2 regions of the Nocardioides sp. JS614 genome follow, and region 2 is predicted to be linked to the other one. Evidence: predicted binding sites of a transcription regulator. Region 2 holds the regulator's gene; the other holds the start of a gene.
The links. The regulator LexA, encoded in region 2, represses DNA repair genes until DNA is damaged. The targets are predictions, from matches to a motif close to TCGAACANNTGTTCGA.
Positions count from the first base shown of each region.

Region 1: the regulator LexA is predicted to act here: its motif matches at 1,074-1,089, upstream of recA (recombinase RecA).

Region 1 covers NC_008699.1:2,495,514-2,498,914, forward strand. Annotated here, with positions in the region: gene NOCA_RS13305 (MFS transporter) at 1-239, shown strand, start outside; gene NOCA_RS13310 (S-methyl-5'-thioadenosine phosphorylase) at 236-1,030, shown strand; gene recA (recombinase RecA) at 1,225-2,277, shown strand; gene NOCA_RS13320 (regulatory protein RecX) at 2,261-2,869, shown strand; gene NOCA_RS13325 (phosphoribosyltransferase) at 2,859-3,350, shown strand; gene NOCA_RS13330 (GNAT family N-acetyltransferase) at 3,347-3,401, shown strand, end outside.
Region 2 covers NC_008699.1:4,035,212-4,038,612, forward strand. Annotated here, with positions in the region: gene NOCA_RS20765 (LysM peptidoglycan-binding domain-containing protein) at 177-533, opposite strand; gene NOCA_RS20770 (SDR family NAD(P)-dependent oxidoreductase) at 751-1,572, opposite strand; gene lexA (transcriptional repressor LexA) at 1,645-2,385, shown strand; gene NOCA_RS20780 (phosphatase PAP2 family protein) at 2,485-3,396, shown strand.

The sequences.
Region 1 (3,401 bases), 1.5 Mb from region 2:
TCGCCGCCTCGACCCTGATCGCGCAGCACGCGCCGCTCGACGCGCTCACCGACGTCCAGGGTGCGGCCGACCTGGTGATGGGGCTGACCGCCGCCGGGGCCGGCGCCCTGGCCGGCGTCGTGGTCGGCGCCTGGGGCTACCCGGAGCTCGCGATCTCCGCGATCGGCCTGGTCGCGTTGGTCGCCGTCGGCGGTCTGGGCGCCCGCGCGTCCACCCGGCCTGGCAGGGTGGACGCATGACCGTCGCGGACGTCGCCGTGATCGGCGGCACCGGCTTCTACTCCTTCCTCGGCGCCGCCGGGGAGGAGGTCGAGGAGCACGTCGTGGACACGCCGTACGGTGCGCCCTCGGCCCCGGTCTCGGTCGGCACTGTCGCCGACCGCCGGGTGGCGTTCCTGCCCCGGCACGGCCGGCACCATGAGTACCCACCTCACCGGATCCCCTACCGCGCCAACCTCTGGGCGCTGCGCTCGCTCGGTGTGCGCCAGGTGCTGGCGCCGTGCGCGGTGGGCGGCCTGAGCCCGGAGGTGGCGCCCGGGGACGTCGTGGTGCCCGACCAGCTCGTCGACCGCACCCAGGGGCGGGTGTCGAGCTATGTCGAGACCGGTGCGGTGCACCTGCCGTTCGCCGACCCGTACTGCCCGGGGGTCTCGGCCGCGCTGCTGGCCGCGGCGCCCGACGCCCGCGTCGGGGGAGCGATGGTGGTGATCGAGGGGCCGCGCTTCTCCACCCGAGCCGAGTCGCGCCACTACGCCGAGCAGGGCTGGGCGCTGATCAACATGACCGGGGCACCCGAGGCGGCGCTCGCCCGCGAGCTGCGGCTGTGCTACGCCACGATCGCGCTGGTCACGGACATGGACGCCGGCGCCGAGAGCGGGGCGGGGGTCAGCCAGGAGGAGGTGTTCGCGCTGTTCCGCGCGAACCTCGGCCGGCTCGAGGGGGTCCTGACCCGGGCCGTCGCCGGGCTGCCGGACCCCGAGGGCTGCACGTGCTCGTCGTGGGCCGACGGCATCGATCTGACCTACCTCTGAGGAGGGCGGAGGTCCGGACGACACGCCGCCCCTCCTGCCGACGTCGAACAGGTGTTCGGGCTAGGTTGGGTCCACAGGTACGACGCGGAGCGAGGTCGTCCACAGCTTCGGCGGTGCTGATCAGGGCACTGTCGGTGGCTCGCTCTAGCGTCGCCGATGTGCCTGGACCACGACGAGAGAAGAGGAAGCAGCAGATGGCTGGAGGAGACCGCGAGAAGGCCCTGGACGCCGCACTCGCCAACATCGAGAAGCAGTTCGGCAAGGGTTCGGTCATGCGCCTCGGTGACGAGGTCCGGGCCCCGCTCGAGATCATCCCGAGCGGCTCGATCGCCCTCGACGTCGCACTCGGCCTGGGCGGCTTCCCGCGCGGTCGCGTCGTGGAGATCTACGGCCCGGAGTCCTCGGGCAAGACGACCGTCGCCCTGCACGCGGTGGCCAACGCCCAGCGCGCCGGCGGCATCGTGGCGTTCATCGACGCCGAGCACGCCCTCGACCCCGACTACGCGAAGAACCTCGGCGTCGACACCGACGCGTTGCTGGTCTCCCAGCCCGACTCCGGTGAGCAGGCGCTCGAGATCGCGGACATGCTGATCCGTTCCGGTGCGCTCGACCTGATCGTGATCGACTCGGTCGCCGCGCTGGTGCCCCGGGCCGAGATCGAGGGCGAGATGGGCGACAGTCACGTCGGCCTCCAGGCCCGCCTGATGAGCCAGGCGCTGCGGAAGATGACCGGTGCGCTCAACAACTCCAAGACCACGATGATCTTCATCAACCAGCTGCGCGAGAAGATCGGCGTGATGTTCGGCTCGCCCGAGACCACCACCGGCGGCAAGGCACTGAAGTTCTACGCCTCGGTCCGCCTCGACGTGCGCCGCATCGAGACGCTCAAGGACGGCACCGACATGGTCGGCAACCGGACCCGCGTCAAGGTCGTGAAGAACAAGGTGGCCCCGCCGTTCAAGCAGGCCGAGTTCGACATCATGTACGGCAAGGGCATCAGCCGCGAGGGTGGCCTGATCGACGTCGGCGTCGAGGCGGGCCTGGTTCGCAAGGCCGGTGCCTGGTACACCTACGAGGGCGACCAGCTCGGCCAGGGCAAGGAGAACGCTCGCGCCTTCCTGCGCGACAACCCCGACCTGGCCAACGAGCTCGAGAAGAAGATCCTCGAGAAGCTCGGCGTCGGGCCGACCGTCGACCAGGACGTGGCCGAGCTGCCGGCGGAGCCGATCGGTGTCGGCGACTTCTGAGTCCCGACAGCTGCCGCCCTGGCTCGGTGATGTCGCGGCCGGGGTCGACGCGTGGACCCGACGTGCGTCGGCCCCGCCCGACCCGGTTGCCGACGGGCCCGACGCCGACCCCGAGGCGGTGGCCCGCAAGATCCTGCTCGACCAGCTCACCGGGCAGGCCCGCAGCCGCAAGGAGCTGAGCGACAAGCTCGCCTCGCGCAACGTGCCCGACGAGGTCGCCAGCCGGCTCCTCGACCGGTTCGAGGAGGTCGGCCTGGTCGACGACCGCGCCTTCGCCCGGGCCTGGGTGCAGTCCCGTCAGCCCAACAAGGGCCTCGCCCGACGGGCGCTGGCCCAGGAGCTGCGCCGCAAGGGCGTCGCCGACGAGGTGGCGCGCGAGGCTCTCGACGAGGTGGACCCGGCCGACGAGGAGGCGGCCGCCCGGGCGCTGGTGCGCAAGAAGCTGCGCTCCCTGGCCCGGGTTGACGAGACAACCGCGACCCGGCGGCTCGTGGGCCTGTTGGCCCGCAAGGGCTACGGATCCGGCCTGGCGTTCGCGGTAGTGCGCGACGAGCTGGCCTCGGCTGGGCAAGAATGCCCAGGTGGCGAGTGAGCGCGAGGTCCTGACGTACGAGCTGTTCGGCATCGCGGTGCGAGAGCTGGCCCAGCAGGTCGTCGACTCCGGCTACGAGCCCGACCTGGTGCTCTCGATCGCCCGCGGCGGTCTCGGCCTCGGGATGGGGCTGGGCTACGCGCTGGACGTGAAGAACCTCTCCGCGATCAACGTCGAGTTCTACACCGGGGTGGACGAGCGGCTGGAGCTCCCCGTGGTGCTGCCGCCGACCCCCGACGCCGTCGACCTGGCGGGTCTCAGGGTGCTGATCGCCGACGACGTCGCCGACACCGGCCGGACGTTGGAGATCGTCCGCGACTTCTGCGCGGACCACGTCGCCGAGGCGCGGATCGCGGTGATCTACGAGAAGCCCTGGACGCTCGTGCGCCCCGACTACGTCTGGCGCCGCACCGAGTCGTGGATCGACTTCCCGTGGTCGGCCGAGCCGCCGCTGACCCGGCGCCCGGCAGGTGCCTCGTGAACGGCCACCGGGTGGTCGTCCACGACCGTGGCCGCGACCTCACCGGCGTGG
Region 2 (3,401 bases):
GGTTCATCGGCCGACCGACGAAACTGGGCGCGGCCCCGGCACCCCACCAGGACGCCGCGAGGGGCGGGGCCACCAGGCCCCGCCCCTCGTCTTCCCCGGCTCGTCAGCCGGGGTCGAGGCGGCTGACGATGTCTGTGTGGGCCTGCGTGGGCCTTGGTGTGGGTCTGTGAGGGCGCCTACTCCACCGGCACCAGGAGGCGCTGGCCGGCGACGACCATGCCGGAGTCGAGGGCGTTGAGCCGCTGGATCCGGTCGACCATCGCGCGCACGTCGCCGTCGTCGGAGAGGCCGGCGGCGATGTCCCAGAGCGTGTCGCCGGTGCCGACCATCACCACGCGGGTGGGCTCCGGGTGGCCCGACTCGCCGGTGGCGACCGAGCCGCCGGCCAGCACGAAGCCGATCGCCAGGATCGCGAGCACCGCGACCGCGAGCACCACCAGGCGGCCACGGCGGGTCAGCCGGACCGCGCCGCGGCGGGCGGCTGCGGAGCGCACCACCCGAGCCGGGTGGGCGGGAATCGTCATCGTGCTCATCGTGACCTCCTGGGGAAGCGGCGGTCTGCCTGGGGTCCTGCTCTCTCGACGTCAGTTCTAGTGGTGGCCACCGACAGTCCCCGCGGGACGGTCTGGACCAGGCACTCGATCAGACGTTCGATCGAACATGTGTACGACGATAGAGCACGTGTTCGAACCGATCAAGGAGCGACACGAACATTTGTTCGATGGCCGCGGGGCGGCCCCGCGACGGTCCTCAGCGGCCCTTCGCGATCGCCCGACGGCCCTGGGCGGCGAACAGGCCGGTGGCACGGGCGGCGACGGACGGCGCGAGGGTCGTGGCCCGCACCAGCCCGCCCCGCCAGGCCGGGACGGTGCGCACCACCCGGCCGGTCCCGAGCAGCCCGACCGCGGCCGCGGCGACCTCCTCGACGGTGAGGATCCGCCCGCCGGAGTGCACGAGCGCGGCGCCCAGGCCCCCGGGCGTCTGCGCGTCGAGCATCGCGGTCCGCACGCCGTCCGGGCACAGGGCGTGCACCCGGACCCGGCGCGGGGTCTCCGCGGCCACCGACATCGAGGCGGAGACGATCGCGGCCTTGGTGGCGGCGTACACGCTGTAGCCCGGCACCGGGCCGAGGCCCGCGAGCGAGGCGGTGTTGACGACGTCGCCGCCGCGCGGGCCGAAGGCGGCCACCGCGGCCCGCATCCCCCACAGGGTGCCGAGCAGGTTCACCTCGACCACCCGCCGCACGGCCTCGTCGGTGAGGTCGCCGATCAGGCCGTCGTCGCCGACCCCGGCGTTGTTGAACCAGGCCGCCAGCTCGCCGTGCCGCATCGCCGCGGCCGCCGCGGCGCGGTGCGCGTCCGGGTCGCGTACGTCGAGCCCGCGCCCCTCGGCCGCGCCGATCTGCTCCGCGCAGGACCGCGCCGCCGCCTCGTCCACGTCGCCGACGACCACGGCGTACCCCTCCGCCACCAGCCGCTCGGCGATCCCGCGCCCGATGCCGCGCGCCCCGCCCGTGACGACCGCGCTGCGGCCACTCGCCCCGCGCCTGCTTGAACCTCGGAGTGCACCCATGGCCGCAGTCTGGCCGACACGCCGTTCGAACAGGTGTTTGAACCCGACGGCCGAGATGGCTACCGTGCTCCCATGGCCACGCCCCAGACCGGCAAGAAGACCCCGTCCCGCCGCGTGAGCGAGCTGCCCGACGGACCGCCCGACGCCACCGGGCTGACCCCGCGCCAGCAGCGGGTGCTCGCCCACATCAAGGACTCCATCGAGAAGCGCGGCTACCCGCCCTCGATGCGCGAGATCGGGGAGGCGGTCGGGCTGACCAGCTCCTCGAGCGTGGCCCACCAGCTGAAGACCCTCGAGGAGAAGGGCTTCCTCAAGCGCGACCCGCACCGCCCGCGTGCCCTGGAGGTGTTCCTGCCCGAGGTGATGGCCGCGCGCCGGTCGATGTCGGCGGCCGAGGAGTCCTCCTTCGACGAGACCGGGGTCGGCGACGCGCTGCCCGCGGCGCAGTACGTGCCGGTCGTCGGCCGGATCGCCGCCGGCGGCCCGATCCTCGCCGAGGAGCGGGTCGAGGACGTCTTCCCGCTCCCCCGCCAGCTGGTCGGCGACGGCCAGCTGTTCCTGCTGGAGGTGCGCGGCGACTCGATGATCGAGGCCGCGATCTGCGACGGCGACTACGTCGCGATCCGCCAGCAGCCCACCGCCGAGAACGGCGAGATCGTGGCGGCCATGATCGACGGCGAGGCGACGGTCAAGACCTTCCAGCGCAAGGACGGAAATGTGTGGCTGCTGCCGCACAACCCGGCCTACGATCCGATCGACGGCACCCATGCCACCATCCTCGGTAAGGTGACAGCGGTGCTGCGACGGGTCTGACATCGACCGGACGTCGGGGAATTACCTGAGCAGACCCTGGTGTTGATTCCGGGTGGAGCCCGGATGACTCAGGGAGGTTGCATGAACAACGCTGGTGCTGTGACGACAGCATCCGCGCTCGCCCGCAGCCGCCCGATGCCGCGGTGGGCGCGCGGCATCCTCGAGCTGGTCCTGATCCTCGCCCTCTGGGTCGTCTACAGCCTGGCCCGGCTCCTCGCCGACACCGACATGGGCCCGGCCCTGCGCCGCGCCGACGAGCTCTTGCACCTCGAGGGCCTGATCGGGATCCAGTGGGAGGTCCCGCTCAACCAGCTGTTCAGCGACCACCGGGTGCTCGGCCTGGCCGGCAGCTACTGGTACGCCACCCTCCACTACGTCGTCACCGCCGGCGTGCTGATCTGGCTGTGGCGGCTCGGCGCCGACCGCTATGGGCCCGCCCGCCGGGCCCTGGTGATCGGCACCCTGATGGGCCTGATGGCCTACATCTCGCTGCCGACCGCGCCGCCGCGCTTCATCGGTGGGTACGTCGACATCCTCAGCCTGCACGCGGCCGACGGCTGGTGGGGCGCTGACGCCTCGGCGCCCCGCGGCCTGGGCGGGCTGACCAACGAGCTCGCGGCCTTCCCCTCGCTGCACGCCGGCTGGTCGCTGTGGGTCGCGCTCGCCCTGCAGATCTACGCCACCCGCAAATGGGTGCGCGTGCTCGGCTGGCTCTACGCCCTGGGCACCGCCGTCGTCATCGTCGGCACCGGCAACCACTGGGTGATCGACGCGATCGTGGGCTGGATGGTCATCCTCGCGGGCTGGGCCGCGGCCGAAGCGATCGGCCGGGTCCGGCTCCGGCACGCCCTGGGCCACCTGCTGCGACGACTGCGCCGGCGCGAGCCCGGCCTGGTGCTCACGGCCGCACCGGTCCAGACCACCTCTCGCGATGACGCGGCGGCGCAGGCCCCGTGCCCCGATGACGCGGTGGCGCAGGCCGCCGGGCGGCTGGTCGACTCCGAGCAGTGACCCGG